Tistrella mobilis: one gene and its partner. The protein of the gene in region 2 interacts with the protein of the main gene of each other region in a pairwise test. Links are inferred from orthologs where the notes say so. Each region holds a gene or a part of one and is shown on either strand. Other genes may lie near its edges.

The links.
Region 1: the proteins of cyoB (region 2) and P7L68_RS17810 interact in binary tests that used the Escherichia coli proteins (3 or more experiments, as listed by UniProt). The link is inferred for Tistrella mobilis from one-to-one orthologs.

The regions. Positions count from the first base shown.
Region 1 is NZ_CP121017.1:2,644,918-2,655,502, forward strand. Bases 7,742-10,585 are described here. They hold P7L68_RS17810 (aminotransferase), read right to left. Parts: upstream 9,828-10,585; coding sequence 8,655-9,827; downstream 7,742-8,654. Other genes in these bases: P7L68_RS17800 (endonuclease/exonuclease/phosphatase family protein), read left to right, coding at 7,752-8,354; P7L68_RS17815 (P-II family nitrogen regulator), read left to right, coding at 10,264-10,585. Also shown: P7L68_RS17760 (hypothetical protein), read right to left, coding at 1-327; P7L68_RS17765 (hypothetical protein), read right to left, coding at 327-827; P7L68_RS17770 (acyltransferase family protein), read right to left, coding at 870-2,072; P7L68_RS17780 (hypothetical protein), read right to left, coding at 2,323-3,933; P7L68_RS17785 (malonyl-CoA decarboxylase), read right to left, coding at 4,033-5,529; P7L68_RS17790 (NAD(P)H-hydrate dehydratase), read right to left, coding at 5,634-7,199; P7L68_RS17795 (hypothetical protein), read left to right, coding at 7,373-7,741. UniProt on the Escherichia coli protein: Shows aminotransferase activity with methionine and histidine as substrates, and to a lesser extent also with phenylalanine.
Region 2 is NZ_CP121017.1:3,179,004-3,186,679, forward strand. What follows is about bases 3,567-6,538. They hold cyoB (cytochrome o ubiquinol oxidase subunit I), read right to left. Parts: upstream 6,069-6,538; coding sequence 4,065-6,068; downstream 3,567-4,064. Other genes in these bases: cyoC (cytochrome o ubiquinol oxidase subunit III), read right to left, coding at 3,567-4,060; cyoA (ubiquinol oxidase subunit II), read right to left, coding at 6,087-6,538. In the rest of the region: P7L68_RS20010 (CynX/NimT family MFS transporter), read right to left, coding at 93-1,283; P7L68_RS20015 (FadR/GntR family transcriptional regulator), read right to left, coding at 1,286-2,053; P7L68_RS20020 (SURF1 family protein), read right to left, coding at 2,185-2,973; cyoD (cytochrome o ubiquinol oxidase subunit IV), read right to left, coding at 2,976-3,401; more of cyoC, read right to left, coding at 3,398-3,566; more of cyoA, read right to left, coding at 6,539-7,274. UniProt on the Escherichia coli protein: Cytochrome bo(3) ubiquinol oxidase is the terminal enzyme in the aerobic respiratory chain of E.coli that predominates when cells are grown at high aeration.

The DNA of each region.
Region 1 (10,585 bases), 530 kb from region 2 along the record:
CACCCCGTAGCGCGTGGTCGGCGGACTGATCGTCGTATCGTCGTTGTCCATCCCGACATTCTTCATCACGTTGTCGCAGATGCTGACATTCGGCACGCCCGAGGCGATGAGAACGACATCGCGCAGCACGCGCTTGAAGTTGTTCCCCACGATAGCGACGTTCGACGCGTTGGAAACGTAGATCCCCGAGACAAGTTCACGGTGCCTCTCGACATTGGGCTCGATATTCCCGGTGTCTTCCATGCCGTGGAAGGTATTGTCGGCAATTCTGATGCAATCGCCACCTTCGATCGTGAAGACATAGCCGGCCGACTTGCCGTGAATCATCACATTGTCCGAGAAGAGCGATTCGTTCGCCACGCCCCTGAATAGGCTGCCCCCTGAACGAAATCCGAGGGCCACTCGATCTCCAGAACATGCACGGCCAGCACGAGGTTGCAGCCCGACAGCCGAAGCCCACGCCCGACCACCTTCACCAGCGTCTTCGCATTACCGAGCGAGCAATTGGTGATGGTGAGGTCGACATCCGCCCTGTTCTGCCCAAGCGGGGTGTAGGCAGCCGCCTGGTTGGCGAAGACGATCATGGAACCCGTGGTTTCCAGTGTCGTGTCCCACTCCAGCTTGTCCTGCGGATTACCCTGCATCACCAGGCCATCGATGACGACACCCGAAGTGAGAACATTCAGGCCGGCCGTACCGCTTGCGAGATCCGCGAAATACAGGCCCGCCACGGCCATATAACCCGGCCCGGTGCTTCCCTGGATCTTCTGACCGATGGTCTTGACCAGCAGCGGCTGGGTGATGCGATGACGACCGGTGATCAACACGTTGCGGCCGGTATCCAGGGCAGCCTGAACGGCAAGCGTACGTCATAGCCGCCCATCCTTCGCCCCGGTCCGGCACCCAGCCGGCCGGATGCCCGCAGGAAGGTTAGGCGAGCAGGCCGCAGCCGGTGCCGCCGGAGACGTTGCCGCATTGCGGCGCATTACGATTCTGGACGAAGGGACTGCTTTTTGATCTGCATGCGGGGCGCCAGGTCGAAGGAACGGCGCACCAGACGAACCGCCGGCTTTTCGACAAAAAAATGAAACATACAGGATCCGGCAAGCGCCATAGTTGCGGCGACAGCCAGGAATGCGATGCCGCCGGCGCGGCCATCGGCAAGTGCCAGAGGCCAGATCGCCCGCACTGCACCGATCGCAAAATAATGACAGAGATAAAGGGCATAGGAGGCGTCCCCCCAGAAGGCGGAGCCATCCGATCCGCCGGACATGCCCGCCCTTCTCCAGAATCACCGCCGCCAGCAGGATGACCGCTGCGGGAACCCCGGCGGTCAACCACCGCCAGAGGTCATAGGTCGTCTGCGGGGCCGGTGTCATGAAAAGAGCAACCGATCCGGCCGTCAGCAGGATCAGACCCGCCGGACGCGACAGCCGCATCCGGCCGAGGAAGGCGACCGCGACCGCCATCCCCAGCACGAAGTCGAACAGGATCGGCGAGGTCCAGACCCGAAATGCCGCCACGCCGGGACGAAAGATCAGACCCGCCGCCACCAACCCGGCCACGATGGTGACCATCGCCGCGACGCGGCGGGCGGGTAGCACGGCCAGCACCAGAGCGAACAGTAGATAGAATTCAAGCTCGAGGTTCAGCGACCAGCCGAGCTGGAACAGCGGCAAGGCCGTGCCCGTCTCAGGATGCGTCCAGGGCAGGAATGCGAAGGATGCCGCCACATGGGCCGCGTCCAGTCCCATCGTGTGGAAGATCGACGGTGCCAGGATCGCGAGCGCCAGCACTGCCGCGGTCACGATCCAGTAAGGCGGGGCGACCCGCGTCAGCCGCCGCAGGAAGAAGTCACCCGGCCGCGCGCCTTCCCGCGCCGTCATGCAGGTCATGATGAAGCCGCTGATCACGAAGAACAGGTCGACGCCCTTCTGCCCGTCCGAAAAGACGGACAAACCACGCCCCTGCAGGTGCACGGCATAGCTGTGACTGGCATGGAGCAGCACGACCATCATGGCTGCCAAGATACGCAGATACTGGACATGAAAGATGGTCGGCAGGCTGGTCATATCCGGATGCCCGCGGCGCGCCCGAAGAATGAAGTCTGGGAAACGATGGTGCGGGCGGTGGGACTCGAACCCACACACCTTTCGGCACGAGAACCTAAATCTCGCGCGTCTGCCAATTCCGCCACGCCCGCGAACCGGCGGTGGATATAGCAGATCGGCTGCGGCGCCGCCAGAATGTCGAAAGGCCCGTCCACCAGCGAACTGACGGACGGGCCCGGAACAGCCTGTAACTCTCTGACGACCCGTGCTGTCAGGCGACGGCGAAGAGGGTATAGGCAGTCGACGACGTATTCCACGCGCCCTTGACCGTCACAACGCGGCCGGTGATTTCCACAAGCCCGGAGGCCGCCGCGCTGGCGGTGCCCACGGAGACGCTCTGGCCCTGAGCGGCACCGCTCACCTGCGTCACCGTCACATAGCTGGGCGTGAACTTCAGCGTGAAGGCCTGCGTCGCATTGCCGTCCCCTTCATACGGGATCACCTTCTGCGCCGTATCCAGCATCTCGGGCGCATTGGTCACGGCAGTCGAGCTGAAGTCGGAGATGTACATATCCGTCGGCACGACGTTCGCGCCGACCGACAGATTCTTGATGGTCGTCGAACCGGGATTGACGATCCCGATCAGCGAGCCACCGGTCGGGTTGGACTGGTCGACGATGTTGCCGTCGACCACCAGACCATCGACATCTGCCGACTGGCCGTTCACGCGCACAGGAGCCCGATCGGCCGCCGGCGTGGCGATATTGGCGAGGCACACATCCTTCATGACGTTGTTGCGCACCAGGATGTTGGCGCTGCCCGGTCCGATGTCGACCACCGCGTTGTTGACACGCTTGAAATGGTTGCCATCCACCGAGACGTTGCGTGCCGCCGCGATGAGGACGCCGGAATGGATCTCACGCGTGACGATCGGGTGTTCTGGCGTCGCCTCCAGGCGGTTCGGCTCCATCCCGTAGAAGATATTGCTGGCGATCCGCACGCTGTCGGAGCCGGCCTCGAGATGAACAAGATGTGCTGCCACCGTGCTGTGGATCACGACGTTGTCCGAGAAGAGCGCATCTTTCGCAACGCCCCGGAAGAGGCGGATATTGGTGTCGATGAAATTGCCGATCACCATCAGACCACGCATGTTGGCCTTGTTTGCGCCAATGTTGGTCACGATGTAGCCGCCCGTGCAGCCATGGATCCGATTGTCGCGGACGGTATAGCCCCTCATGCCGCTCAATGCCGTGTTGTCGTCGTTGGGACCATCCTCGAAGTCCGCCGGCCAGTCGATCTGCAGGACATCACGGGCACGCACCAGGTTGCAGTTGGTCAGCCGGATGGTACGACCCGTCACCCGCACCAGTGTCTCGGCCTCGCCGAGCGAGCACTGACTGATGGTCAGATCCACATCGCCGTTGTTGGCCGTATCAGGCCCCACGGCCGCATCTTCATTTGCGAAGATGATCGACGAGCCGGCCGGAAAACCGTCGCTGTCGCGCCCCTTCACGATAAGGCTGTCGAGGACGACACCCGACGACTTGACGTTGATGACTGCCTGGTTTGCGCCGAGCGTCGGGAAATTGATCGACGCCTTCCCCATATAGCCGGCGCCGGTGGACCCGAAGATCCGCTGACCATCAGTCGTCACGTTGAGCGGCGCCGTGATCAGATGCTTCACAAAACCGGACTGACCGTCCCGGTTGGACACAAGCATCACATGACGACCACTGTCGAGCGCCGCCTGAACCGCAACGGTATCGTCGGCGACACCATCGCCGACCGCCCCGAAATCCATCGGTGTCACAAAATCGGAGAGCTTCTCCGAGAGGTCGCGCGCCACAGCACCCGGGTAGTGGGCTGTATAAGTAACCGGCATGTTCTTTTCCTCATATCGACGGCGATCATTCGCCATTCAGAATATGAAGGAAGTATCCCGGATCTGGCGACCACCAGCTTGTTGCAACAGATCTCAGATTCAGCGCAACAGCCCCCGTACGGCAGAGCCGGCCCGGACCTCATGCGCGCCCCCGGTATAGGCCTCATGATTATCCTCAATCTCGCCGCGCTTGTAGAGATAGTTGACCATCATGCCGGCTGACTGACGAACCCCCTTGGCGCTGAGATCGGCGCGCCAGTTGATCCGCTCCACCCGCGCACCATTGGACAGGTGGAAATGCGCCACGCCGTCCCGGGCCCGGCCGCGGGTCTTCTCCTGGGTCAGATACCGGGCGGCCAGCCGCATCAGCGGTGCCTTCAGCGCCTCGGCGAGCTGCGGCTCGGCCGGCCAGTCGCGATCGAGCGCGAGCGCAAGCGGATGGCCGTCGGTGTCCCTGGGCAAGGCGGCCTTCAGCTTCGACCGCTCGGCCTCTGACAGCAGCCCCTCCCCACCGGCCGCCAGGCACTCGTCCAGCCAGGCCCTGAAGCCGGGGATCGGCGACAGGGTCGCAAAGGTCTTCAGGTTGGGCAGGTCGTGGGACAGATCCTCGACCACCCGCTTGATCAGGAAATTACCGAAGCTGAAGCCTGCCAGGCCCTTCTGGGCATTGGAAATCGAATAGAAGATCGCCGTGTCGGCGGTTTCCGGATCCGCGGTTGGCGCTGTCTCGTCCAGCAGGGTGTGAACATCGCCCGCCAGCCCCTTGACCAGGGCCACTTCCACGAAGATCAGCGGCTCGCGGGGCATCTTGGGATGGAAGAAGGCATAGCAGCGCCGGTCGCTTTCCAACCGGTTGCGCAGATCCGACCATGAACGGATCTCGTGCACCGCCTCGTATTCGATCAGCTTTTCGAGCAGGGCGGCGGGCGCATCCCAGGTGATCCGGGTCAGATCCAGCAGACCGATGTCGAACAGCCCCGAGAGCACCTCGCGCAGCTCGTGCTCCATGCCGCGCGCGGCCGGATCGGTCCGGGTCAGCGGCAGCAGATCGGCGCGCAGATCAACGAGAAACTTCACGCCCTGCGGCAGGCTGCTGAACTGGCGCAGCAATCGCGCCCGCGGGCTCACCAGGGTCGCCCGCAGCCGTTCCAGCGCCCCCACCCGCGCCGCCTGATCGGTACCGGCGTCACGCACCGCCGCCATGGCCGCATCCAGATCAGCCGGCGGCACGTCGAACTCGGCGGCGAGCAGGGTCAGGAAAGCGGCCTTGCCTTTCGGCGCCAGGCCCAGATAGACCTGCCCCAGTTCCGCCGTGCGCGCCCGGGCCGAGACTTCCCCGCCCACGGCATCCAGCGACTGGCGGATCAGCCCGCGGATCCGGTCCAGATCCTCCGCCGGCAGTTCGGGTCGGATCGGCGCACCAATGCGGGCCCGCGCCTGCTGCGACACCTCGCGCCACAGCCGGTTCAGCCGGTCCAGGGTCCGGTCGAAAAAGCCCGGACCTTCCGCCCCGGTATCGGTCGGGGGCGGCGGCGTGACGGCAACTCCGGCCGGAACGGGAAGCGTGGTCTGCGCGGGCGTCACGGTATCGGTCACGGCGGTCCTCCTTCGGCTCTTGCGGCCCTTCAGAGGATCAGGGGATGCGGACCTTCGCGTTCAAGTCTTGACATGCCCAGGAGTGGTGAAGCTTTCGTGGCATCTCAGCCGTCGAGCCCGAAGCCCAGCGGATCGAGGGTCGGGTCGGTGCCCGGCGCCACCGCATCCAGCACCGCAGGCAGGGCATCGGGCAGGTCTTCGGCGATCAGCCCGCGCGGCAGCCGGCGGGCGGCGGCCCCATGCAGCCAGACCGCCGCCGCCGCCGCCTCGAAGGCCGGCAACCCCTGGGCCAGCAGGCCGCCGGCGATGCCGGCCAGAACATCCCCGGCCCCGGCGGTCGCCAGCCGCGCCGGGGCGTTACCGTTAATGGCGATGCGGGCTCCGGCCCCGCCGGGTGCCGCGATCACACTATCTGCCCCCTTCAGTACCACCACCGCCCCGGTGTGGTCGGCGGCGATCCGGGCACGATCGAGCCGCCCCATATCGGACAGGTCGGGAAAGATCCGGGCAAATTCGCCGTCATGCGGCGTCAGCACCACCCGCGCACCATGACCGGTCACCTCGCGGATCTGATCAAACAGCAGGTCGGGTGTAGCAGCGAAGGCCGTCAGCGCATCGGCATCCAGCACCGCAGCGGGCAGCCGGGCCAGCGCGCGACGCACCCAGTCACGGGTCAGCGCATCCACCCCCTGCCCCGGCCCGAGCACGGCGGCCGCCACCTTGCGGTCGTGGAGCAGTTGCTCGAAGGCCTCGGGCGTCGGCGCCACCCGGGTCATCACTGCCGGATCGGCACCGGCATAGATCGAGAGCGCGTCCGACAGGCAGGCGATGGTCACCAGCCCCGCCCCTGCCCGAAGGCCCGCCCGGGCCGCAAGCCGCGCCGCCCCCGCCGTCTCGGGCGGACCGCCAGCCACCACCAGATGACCGCGCCGGTATTTATGGTCCGAGGCCATGGGTGCCCCCAGGGCACGGCGCCAGAGCGACGGACGGTTGAGCATAGTGGCAGGCGCAATCTCGCGCAGCACGCTGTCGGGGATGCCGATATCGGCGATCACCAGCCGGCCGCGCAGGGCACGGCCCGGCATCAGCCAATGGCCGGGCTTGGGCCTGAAAAACGACACGGTCAACACGGCCGGGGCTGCCATGCCCATCACCGCGCCGTCGTCTCCCGATACGCCGCTCGGCACGTCCACCGCGACCACCCTTGCAGTCGAGGCGGCGAGCGAGGCCAGAAGATCGGCCAGCTCTCCCTCGATCGGTCGTGACAGGCCGGCACCGAACAGGGCGTCGATCACCACCGGCGGCACCGTCTCGTCGGGCATGGCTGCAAAACGAGCGGCTGCCTGTGAAATCGGCAGCACGCTGCCCATCCACTGATCAGCGGCCAGACGGGCATCGCCGCGAAGCGCCTCCCGATCCACCATTGAGGCCAGTTCGACCGGCCAACCGGCCGCCGCCAGATGCCGGGCGGCCACCCAGCCGTCGCCGCCGTTGTTGCCCGGGCCCGCCAGAACCATAACGCGCCTCGGTTGCGGCCCCATGGCCGCCATCACCTCTTGTGCCACGGCCGCGCCGGCGGCTTCCATCAGAACGATACCGGCGGTTCCGCCGGCAATCGTGGCCTGGTCGGCGCGACCCATCTCGGCACAGGTCAGCAGCTCGTGGCTCATGGCTCGCAGGTCCTTCCAGCGATGGAGGTCGGCCGCAGGGGCGAGGCCCGCGCGACACGCTCCGCATCTTCGGCGTGCGGGCCGGCTTTGACAAGAATCCTGCCCCACACCTAAAGTTCGGGATGTCACCCTGCACGACACGGACCCCAATCACCCCGGAGGCCCTGGAGACGATGGCGACCACACCGCCCTGGAGCGTGAAAGGCGTCGACCGAGATGCCCGCGACATCGCCAAACGTGCCGCCCAGGCGTCCGGGCAGACGCTCGGCATCTGGCTTGCCGAAGCGATCCGCGCCTTCGCCGAAGCCCAGGCCGTCCATGCCGCAGAGAGCAATCGCTGGGACGATCCCGCCACCCCGGCTCCGGCAGCCACAACGGCGGCGGCGGTGGATGACGGCCGCATCGCCGAGATCGAGGCGCGGCTCGCCCGGCTTGAAGCAACCCTCAACGAGCACCGCGAGCGGTCGGAACATGCCCTTGCCGATCTTGCCCGCGGATTCGTGGCGCTGGCCGAGAAGCGCAGCGCACCGCCCGCGGGCTGACCGGCACCGGATGCGCCTCCTGTGCTGGAACCTGAAGCGCCCCGATGACCGCCGCCTTGCCGGCATCGCCGGGCAGCTGCGGGATCTGGAGGTGGATCTGCTGATGGCGCAGGAAACCCGCCCGGGGGACGGACCGGCACTCGGCCGGCTGCTGGGAGGTGCATCGGCTTTCACCGCGGCCTTCCCGCTCCGCGGCAGCGCCGAGGGCCATCTCATCTGGCGGCGGCATGATCCGGTCGGCCCCGTTCAGCCGCTGATGCTCGGCGGCTGGCCCTGGCCGCGCATCGCGCAGCTCTTTCGCCTTACCCCCCGGGGACCCGTTGCCGCCAATCTGCAGCTGTCCCACGGCCCTCTCGCCCATCGGCGGGAACTTGGGGTGGTGGCGGGCCATCGCCCCGCCCTGATCGCCGGCGATTTCAACTGGCCAGAGGCGCTGCGCCTGCGGGGCTGGCAGGACACCACACCTGCCGGCGGCAGCTTTCGCCTGGGACCACTCCGGCTGCGTCTCGACCGGGTGCTGATTGCCGGAGACCTGCCGCAGCCGTCGGTGCGGATCCTGCCGCATGGCGGGCTTTCGGACCACGACGCCCTGCTGATCGACCTGCCACTCTGAACCCGGTGCCGAAAATACGAAAGGCGCGGAACCAGATGGCATCCGCGCCTTTCGCCGATCGCTAGAACCGGCTTAAATCTCTATCCGGGTCTCTGACCCTCATACTGTCACATGCGACAGGAGGGGGAGTGGGGCGAGTGATGGGATTTGAACCCACGGCCTCCAGAGCCACAATCTGGCGCTCTAACCAACTGAGCTACACCCGCCACCGGAGTGCCGTTTCTCTAATACGCCGGCCCGTGGCGGGTCAAGCGGTTTGTGAAGCGGCCCGGCGAGTTTTTCCGCTCAGGCGCTGCGGGCCTACTGGAAGCCGCCGGCGGCAAAGAAACGTTCCAGCCGGGCAACCGCTTCTTCCAGAACGCTTTCCCGCTTGCAGAAGCAGAAGCGGACGAAGTTGCGGATATCGCCCGCCTGATAGAAGGCGCTGAACGGCAGGCAGGTCACCCCCGCCTCCACCGTCAGACGGCGGCTGAACTCCACGTCGTCCATGTCGCCGACCAGCGGCCGGATGTCGGCGCCGATGAAATACGTCCCCTCGGCAGCCAGCACGTCGAAGCCCACCCGGCGCAGCCCGGCAGACAACAGATCCCGCTTGGCTGCGAGGTCCGCCGCCAGGCCGTCGAAATAGCTGCGGTCCATGGTCAAGCCATGGGCAACCGCCCGCTGAAGATTGGGGGCGGTGGTGAAGGTCAGAAACTGATGGGCCCGGCCAAGTGCCGCGGCGATCGGCGCATCCGCCACCAGATAGCCGACCTTCCAGCCGGTCAGCGAGAAAGTCTTGCCGGCGGAGCCGACCCGGACGGTCCGCTCGCGCATGCCCGGAAGGGTGATCATCGGCCGGTGGGCGCGGCCGTCGAAGACCAGATGCTCATGCACCTCGTCGCAGACCACCACGGCGTTGTGCGCCTTGACCAGATCGGCCAGGAAGGTGAGATCGTCGTCGCTGAACACCTTGCCGGTGGGGTTCATCGGCGAGTTCATCAGCAGCATGCGGGTCTTCGGCCCGAAGGCGGCCGCCAGCGCCTCGCGCGGCAGCTCCCAATGCGGCGGCTCGACCCGCACCAGTTTCGGAACGGCACCCGCCAGCTGCACGATCGGCAGATAGCTGTCGTAAAGCGGTTCGATCAGCACGACCTCATCGCCGGGATTGAGCAGGCCCAGCAGGGCCGCCGCCAGCGCTTCGGTCGCGCCCGAGGTCACGATGACCTCGCGCATCGGATCGACCTCGATGCCATAGAATCGGCGGTCATGCTCGGCCACCGCGCGGCGCAGTTCGGGGATCCCCGCCATCGGCGGATACTGGTTGCCGCCGGCCATGAGGGCGTCGGCGGCGACACGCCGCACCTCCTCGGGCCCCTCCCAGTCGGGGAAGCCCTGGCCGAGATTGACGGCCCCGTGCTCCTGCGCAAGCGCGCTCATCACGGTAAAGATGGTGGTGCCATAGCCGGAGAGGATCTGATTGGCGAACTGCACGGCCCGTTCCTGCTGATGCGCCGCCCCGGATTTCTCAATCTCGGGTTGGGTTGAGTGAAGACGAGGGCCCGAGGATCGCAGAAGCGGAGCCATCCGACAAGGCAGCCGCACAGATGCTGGCCCATCTGCCTTCGTTTTGGGCAGCACCTGCCCGTGTTTTAGCCAAAGCCCGTGGACCCTCGCACCGTCGCGGCGCCTCCGGGCGGGCTGGTCCGTGATGTACCAGTGACTTGCGCAGATTGGCACGGCACGTGCAAACGTTGGTCGGCGTGGGTGGTGCGCGCCACCTGCCGGTGTACGGCTCGGGCGCGTCCAGCGCATGACCGGCACCCCCCGCCTCCAGGCCCCGCAGGTCCTGGCCGCCGTGACCGGCAGTCGGATTGAGGGGCCCGGATCTTCCGGTTCATGCGCGCGACTGACGAGAGTAGCCGCCGAGATGAAGAAGATCGAAGCCATCATCAAGCCCTTCAAGCTCGACGAGGTGAAGGAGGCGCTGCACGAGATCGGCCTTCAGGGCATGACCGTGACCGAAGCCAAGGGTTTCGGGCGCCAGAAGGGTCACACCGAGCTGTATCGTGGTGCCGAATACGTCGTCGACTTCCTGCCCAAGGTGAAGATCGAGATCGTGGTCGGCGACGCCCAGGTCGAGCGCGCGATCGAAGCCATTCAGCAGGCCGCCCATACCGGCCGGATCGGCGATGGCAAGATCTTCGTGACGCCGGTCGAGGATGCCATCCGCATCCGTACCGGTGAGCGCG
Region 2 (7,676 bases):
GCATGCGGCTCGTGTCGGGTGCCCACTCTATCACCGGAACCGGGCGACCTGCATTATCCGACATCCATCGTCGGGTAATCTTTTCTGAAGGTTCACAACGTGCGGTCGCGGGCGGCGATCAGGCCGTTGACCAGGGCCACCAGGCCGATGCCGGTGAGCAGCCAGGCGACCAGCGACCAGCCGCCGGTGATTTCGTGGATCAGGCCGATGGCGAGCGGCCCGAGCGCCGCCAGGGTATAGCCCACAGACTGCGCCATCCCTGAGAGCCGCGCCGCCGTCATCGCATCACCCGACCGCAGCACGATCATCACCAGCGCCAGCGCGAAACAACCGCCCTGGCCGATGCCCAGAACCACCGCCCAGGGCCACATGGCAGCAATCGGCCCCCACATCATGCCCAGCATGCCGGCAATGGTGCAGAGCATGATGCCCAGAACCCAGAGCTGCTGATTGCGCCGCCGGGCCGCCAGCACCGGCACGAACAGCGCCGAGACCGTCTGCACCAGCAGCGACACCGAGACCACCAGACCCGACATCACCACGCTGATGCCGCGATCCTGCAGGATGCTGGGCAGCCAGCCGAACACCGAATAGGCGAGCGAGCTTTGCAGCCCCATGAACAGCGTGATCGACCAGGCGAGCGGCGAGGTCAGCAGCCGCGTGCCGGTCTGGGGCCGATGCCCCGCCCGGGTGTCCAGATGCCGCGCCGCCGGCCACCAGACCGCGGCGGCGAGCAAGGCCGGGATCGCCCAGACGCCCAGCGCCACCGCCCAGCTGCCGCTGGCCTCGGCGATCGGCGCGGTGACACCGGCGGCAATCGCCGCCCCGCCGCACAGCGCCATGGTGTAGATGCCGGTCAACAACCCGGCTTTGTCTGGAAAGGCTTGTTTTACAACCCCTGGAAGCAGAACACCGGCAATGCCGATGCCGGCACCACCGAGCAGCGAGCCGGCGAACAGGCCCACGGGACCAAGAAAGCCGCGCAGCACCACGCCCATGGCGATCATCACCAGCGCCACCACCGCAGCGGCCGGCACGCCGATGCGGCGGGCGAGCATGGGGGCGGCCGGGCCGAACAGGCCCAGACACATCACCGGCAGGGTGGTCACCAGGCTGGCGGTGGCGCTGTCGAGGCCCAGAGCGTTCGACACCGTGCCGAGCAGCGGCCCGATGCTGGTCAGCGCCGGGCGCAGGTTCAGCGCCACCAGCACGATGGCAACGATCAGCAGAAGCACGGCGCCGCGGCGGGCCGCGGCCGGGGATTGCGGGGACGAGGTGGACATGGTCACAGACCGGGGGCTTTCAGTGTGCGGAGGGGCTTTGTACGGGAGGCTTTCGGGGGCGAAGACAGGTCGGACAACCGGCCTTCGACCACCGCCATCAACGGCGCCAGCAGGTCGCGTGCGGCATGCGCGGCCCGATCGGGATCGCGCGCGGCAATGGCGTCACGCACCGCGACATGGGCCGCAAGGCTCGGCTCCGGCAGGCTCCGATCGGCGAGCGAGATGCGCAGATAGCGGCGCAGCTGGTTGGTGAACCAGCCGTAGAGTTCGGCGAGCGCGGCATTGCCCGCGGCCTCGGCCACCGAGAGGTGGAAGGCGATGTCCTGTTCCAGATAGGCCTCGAAGGCAGCCGGATCGGTGGGGGCCGGCTCGACCAGACCGCGGCCGGCCAGGGCGCGGTCGATGCGGGCCAGGCTGTCGGGCGTGACCCGCAAGGCCGCCAGCCGTGCCGCCTCTACCTCCAGCGCCGCACGCAGCTCCAGATGATCGCGCAGCCCGGCATTGGCGACGCGGCGAAGCGCATCGGCCGGCTCGTCGACGGCGCGGATATAGGTGCCGTCGCCCTGGCGAACCTCCAGCAGGCCCAGATAGGCAAGCGCCCGCACGGCCTCGCGCACCGTGCCGCGGCCGACGCCCAGCGCCTGGGCCAGTTCCGGCTCCGGCGGGATCCTGTCCCCCGCACCCCAACCATCCTGGCCGATCTGGGCACGCAACCGCTCGATCGCGGCATCGACGAGACTGCGCCGGGCGACGGCGCCGAGGCTGGACATGAACGACAGGCTCCGCTGACATCGGTTCAGCAGATCATCGGATGTTTCGGCGCAGGATGCGAGCAGGAATGCGGGATGAAACAGGGCGGCCCCGCGGGACCGCCCTCGCCGCGCCGCCGCTGCATCAGAGATCAGCCGCGCCGCCGCCGGATTTCCGAGCGGAGAACATAGGCCGCCCCCGCCGCCGACATCAGGGCGAGCGTGAACCAGGTGAGCGCGTAGACCAGATGGCTGTCGGGAAAGCTGACTTTCGTCAACCCGCCCACGGGATAGCCGCCGGGGGCGGTTTCCGCGGCATCGACGAAATAGGGTGCTGCCTCCGCCAGCCCGCGGGCCCGGGCGATCGCCGCCACGTCGCGGGAATACCAGGCCTCCGCCGCCGGGTCGTTCTCGCGCAGGAAGCCGCCGCCGGGTTCGGTGATCCGCAACAGACCCGTGACCGTGGTATCGGTTCCGATCTGGCCGGCGGCACGGCTGGCCGGGTCTTTCCGTTCCGGCGGCACGAAGCCGCGATTGACCAGCACGGTGAAGCCGCGATCGTCGGCGAAGGGCGTCACCACCCAATAGCCGGCGCCGAGATCGGTGGTGGCGCGGACCAGGGTTTCGCGGTCGTTCAGGAAGCGGCCGGCAAGCGCCACGCGGCGATATTCATCGCCGTCGCGGTCGATCCGGGGCCAGGTATCGCGACCCGGGGCCGCGACCGGATCCTGATGGATGCGGGCATCGATGCGCGCGATCAGATCATGCTTCCAGGCCCGGCGTTCCACCTGCCAGATGCCCAGCGCCAGACCGCCGGCAATGCCAATGAGAAAGAGGACGCCCACCAGAATGAGCGTCCCCGTCCTGCGGCCGCGCCGCCCGCCGGGAGGGGCCCCCTTTTCGGGCAGGCCTCCTTCCGGCGTGATGTCGCCTTTCGGCATGGTCACGGCAGCTGTCTCATGTCGTGAACCGGCATCATGTTGGTGTTCAGATGGTACATGACCCACATGGACCCGGCGAGGGTGATCGCCACGATGATGACGGTGAAGGTAAGGGACAGCATGTTCCAGCCGCCCTCGGAGCTGAGGTTCATATGCAGGAAGTAGACCATGTGGACCACGATCTGCACGGCCGCGAAGGCCATGATCACGATCGCCGTGGTCTGGGCGTCCTCGATCACGCCGCCCATCACCAGCCAGAAGGGGATCGCCGTCAGGATGACGGAGAGGATGAACCCCTTCATATAGCCGCCGAAGGAGGCGTGGCCCGCGCCGTGGTCGTCTTCGTGCGCGTGCCCGTGGGCGCCGTGGGCCTGGGCACCATGCCCGTGGACGTTGGCGCCGTGCAGGCTGTTCAGCTCCGCGCTCATCGCAGCATCCCCATCAGATAGACGAAGGTGAAGACGCCGATCCACACGACGTCCAGGAAGTGCCAGAACATGCTGAGGCACATCAGGCGGCGGCGATTGGCCGGAACCAGGCCGCGCTTCGAGACCTGGACCATCAGCGTCACCAGCCAGATGATGCCGAAGGTGACGTGCAGGCCATGGGTGCCGACCAGGGTGAAGAAGGCCGACAGGAAGGCGCTGCGCTGCGGCGTGGCCCCGATATGGATCAGATGCGCGAACTCGTAGAGTTCGATGGCGAGGAAGGCGAGGCCGAACAGGCCCGTGATCCCCAGCCACATCTGGGTCTCGGCCACCTTGCGCTTCTCCATCGAGATCATGGCGAAGCCGTAGGTGATGGACGAGAGCAGCAGCATGGTGGTGTTGAGCGCCACCAGCTCCAGGTCGAAGAGATCGGCCGGCGCCGGCCCGGCGGCATAATTGCCACCGAGCACGGCATAGACCGCGAAGAGCGCCGCGAAGATCAGGCAGTCGCTCATCAGATAGATCCAGAAGCCGAGATACGTGCTGCTGCCTTCGGCGTGCGCGTGCTCTTCTTCCAGGTAGAACGGGCGGGCTGACGCGGCCCGGCCCGAGGCCAGGCGACCCGAAGCGGAGGGGGCGCCGTGAACGGTTGCAGTCATGTCGTCACCCCTGAACCGCGAGCTGGCGGGTCCGCTCGGCTTCCGTCTTCTCCACGGTCTCGACCGGGATGTGGAAGTCGCGGTTGTAGTTGAAGGTGTGATAGATCGCCGAGCCGATCAGCGCCACGAAGGACACCGCCGCCAGCCACCAGATGTACCAGATGAGGGCCGCACCAAGGACGACGCTGATCCCCGCCAGGATGATGCCGGCGCCGGTGTTCTTGGGCATGTGGATCGACCGGAAGCCCATCTGCGGACGCTGATAGCCGTTCTTCTTCATGTCCCACCAGGCGTCGCGATCATAGACGACCGGGGTGAAGGCGAAGTTGTAGTCCGGCGGCGGCGACGAGGTCGCCCATTCCAGCGTGCGCGCATCCCAGGGATCGCCGGTCGTGTCGCGCAGCTTGTTGCGGTTGCGGACGCTGACCGCGATCTGGATCAGGAAGGCGGCGATGCCGCCCGCGATCATCACCGCACCCAGGGCGGCGATCACGAACCAGATCTGCAGCGACGGGTCGTCGAAGACGCGCATGCGGCGGGTGACGCCCATCAGGCCCAGCACGTAGAGCGGCATGAAGGCGAAGTAGAAGCCAACCACCCACAGCCAGAACGAAACCTTGCCCCAGAAGACGTCGAGCTTGAAGCCGAAGGTCTTCGGGAACCAGTAGGCGATCGCGGCGAAGGCGCCGAACAGCACGCCGCCGATGATGACGTTATGGAAGTGGGCGATCAGGAACAGGCTGTTGTGCAGCGAGAAGTCCGCCGGCGGCACCGCGAGCAGCACGCCGGTCATGCCGCCGATCACGAAGGTCAGCATGAAGGCGACCGTCCACATCATCGGCAGCTCGAAGCGGATGCGGCCGTGATACATGGTGAACAGCCAGTTGAACATCTTCGCGCCCGTCGGGATCGAGATGATCATGGTGGTGATGCCGAAGAAGGCATTCACACTGGCGCCCGAGCCCATCGTGAAGAAGTGATGCAGCCAGACGATGTAGGAGAGGACGGTGATGGCGACGGTCGCATAGACCATCGACTTGTAGCCGAACAGGCGCTTGCCGCAGAAGGTGGCGGTGACTTCCGAGAACACGCCGAACATCGGCAGGATCAGGATGTAGACCTCCGGGTGGCCCCAGATCCAGATGAGGTTGACATACATCATCGGGTTGCCGCCGAAGTCGTTCGTGAAGAAGTTGGTCCCCACGTAGCGGTCGAGCGACAGCAGAGCCAGAACGGCGGTCAGGATCGGGAAGGCGGCGACGATCAGGACGTTGGTGCAGAGCGCGGTCCAGGTGAAGACCGGCATCTTCATCATGGTCATGCCGGGCGCGCGCATCTTCACGATGGTGCAGATCAGGTTCACGCCCGACAGCAATGTGCCGACACCCGCGATCTGCAGGGCCCAGATGTAATAGTCGACGCCGACATTCGGGCTGTAGGCGATGTTCGACAGCGGCGGATAGGCCAGCCAGCCGGTCTGGGCGAATTCACCCACGAACAGCGACATCATGATCAGGACCGCGCCGCCGGCCGTCATCCAGAAGCTGAAATTGTTCAGGAACGGGAACGACACGTCGCGGGCGCCGATCTGCAGCGGCACGATGTAGTTCATGAGACCCGTGACGATGGGCATCGCCACGAAGAAGATCATGATCACGCCGTGGGCCGTGAAGACCTGATCGTAATGATGGGCGTTGAGGTAGCCTTCGCTGCCGTTGAAGGCGATGGCCTGCTGGAGGCGCATCATGATCGCGTCGGCAAAGCCACGCAGCAGCATGATGATGCCCAGCACCATATACATGATGCCGATGCGCTTGTGGTCCACCGTGGTGAACCACTCCTTCCAGAGATAGCCCCACAGCCGGTAGCGGGTGAGGACGGCGAAGAGGGCGAGGCCGCCGAGGGCGACCGCGATGAACGTTCCAACCACGATCGGCTCGTGGAGCGGCAGTGAGTCCAGGCTCAGCCGGCCGAGGAGGAACGACGTCCCTGCGGTTTGTTCAGACATGATTACCGGAGTCTCAGGTCAGGAATTGGCGGGGCCGGGCACGCCGGTCTCGGGGGCCGGGGTCAGCATCGACACCGCCTTCGGGGCCGGACTCACGTCCTGGTCGTTGTTGGCATTGATGACCGGCATCTGGGCGGCAGCGCCGCCGGCGCGCAGGCCGATCGGGTCTTCGGGTGTGCAGAGGGCGGCGACATAGACCGGCTCGGGTCCGAACACCGCACCGCGGCGACCGGTCTTGTCGTATTCGAGCGAGGCCACCGGGATGACGTTGTCGATGCCGGCGATGCCGAGACCGCCGCGGTCGTCGATCGCCATCATCTCACCCATGCACATCTTGCCCGGCTCGACGCACATGTTGAGGATGCGGTCATAGAGCTTGGGGTCGGCATGGGCGAAGTGCATGACCGGCACGTTCTCGCTCGGCCGCTCCAGCGTCAGATAGGTCGGCCCGTCGAGCGTCTGGCCCGAGGCGCGGACGGTGGAGACCCAGCCCGCGAATTCGTCCTGCGACAGGCCGTGGAACTTGAAGCGCATGCCCGAGAAGCCGGCACCGCTGTAATTGGCCGACAGGCCGTCGAAGGTGCCGGGCTTGTTGATCACCGCGTGCAGCTTGGTCTGCATGCCCGGCATGGCATAGATCTGGCCCGCCAGCGCCGGCACGAAGAACGAGTTCATCACCGACGAGGCCGTGATCCGGAAGGTGATCGGCCGGTCGACCGGCGCCGCCATCTCGTTGACGCTCGCGATCCCGTATTCCGGATAGATGAACAGCCACTTCCAGTCGAGTGCGACCACCTCGACCTCCAGCGGCTTCACATCGGCGGCAACCGGCCGGTCGGGGCCGATACGATCGAGCGGCTTGTAGGGGTCCAGCGCGTGCGTGCTGATCCAGGTCACCGTGCCCAGGCACAGGATGATCACCAGCGGCGCGCCCCAGACCGCCAGCTCGATCTTCGTGGAATGGCTCCACTCCGGCTCGTAGCGGGCGTTCTTATTGGACTGCCGGTATCGCCAGGCGAACAACACGGTCAGAAGCATGACCGGCACGATCACCAGCAACATCAGCACGGTCGACAGAAGGATGAGGTCCCTCTGCTGCGACGCAATGTCACCAGACGGATTGATCAGGACGAGATTACAACCGCCCAACAACGCCATGAGAGGCAGGGTGGACAGGACGCGGATCCGGCTCAAGACAGTACTCATGGGATAGGGTGTCACTTTTGTGCGGCGCAACAACGGACCATTGCGGCGCGCATCATAGGACTCGCCCCTGCCGAAGGCAAAAGCGAAGGTCGGCCGGCCTGACCAACCTCTGGTCCTATGCCCTGCGTCAGCGCCTGGAACCTATATGGTTCCCAAGGCTCTGCGGGGGGTGTGGATGCAGTGCGACATATTGGCGCATCGCGGATGCGAAGAGCCTGCCGCAGCGTTCACTCCTCTTATGGGTAAGATATTTATCGCAGAACGAAATTTCGGTGCGGTCCGTGATCCGCATATCCGCAGACCGCACAGGCGCGCGCCGGCATGCGGCGACGGGCGGGCTTGACCGGCGACGGGCGCCACCCTTCCGCCGGGGGTGCGGGCGGGTTGGGCGGGGCGTGGTCA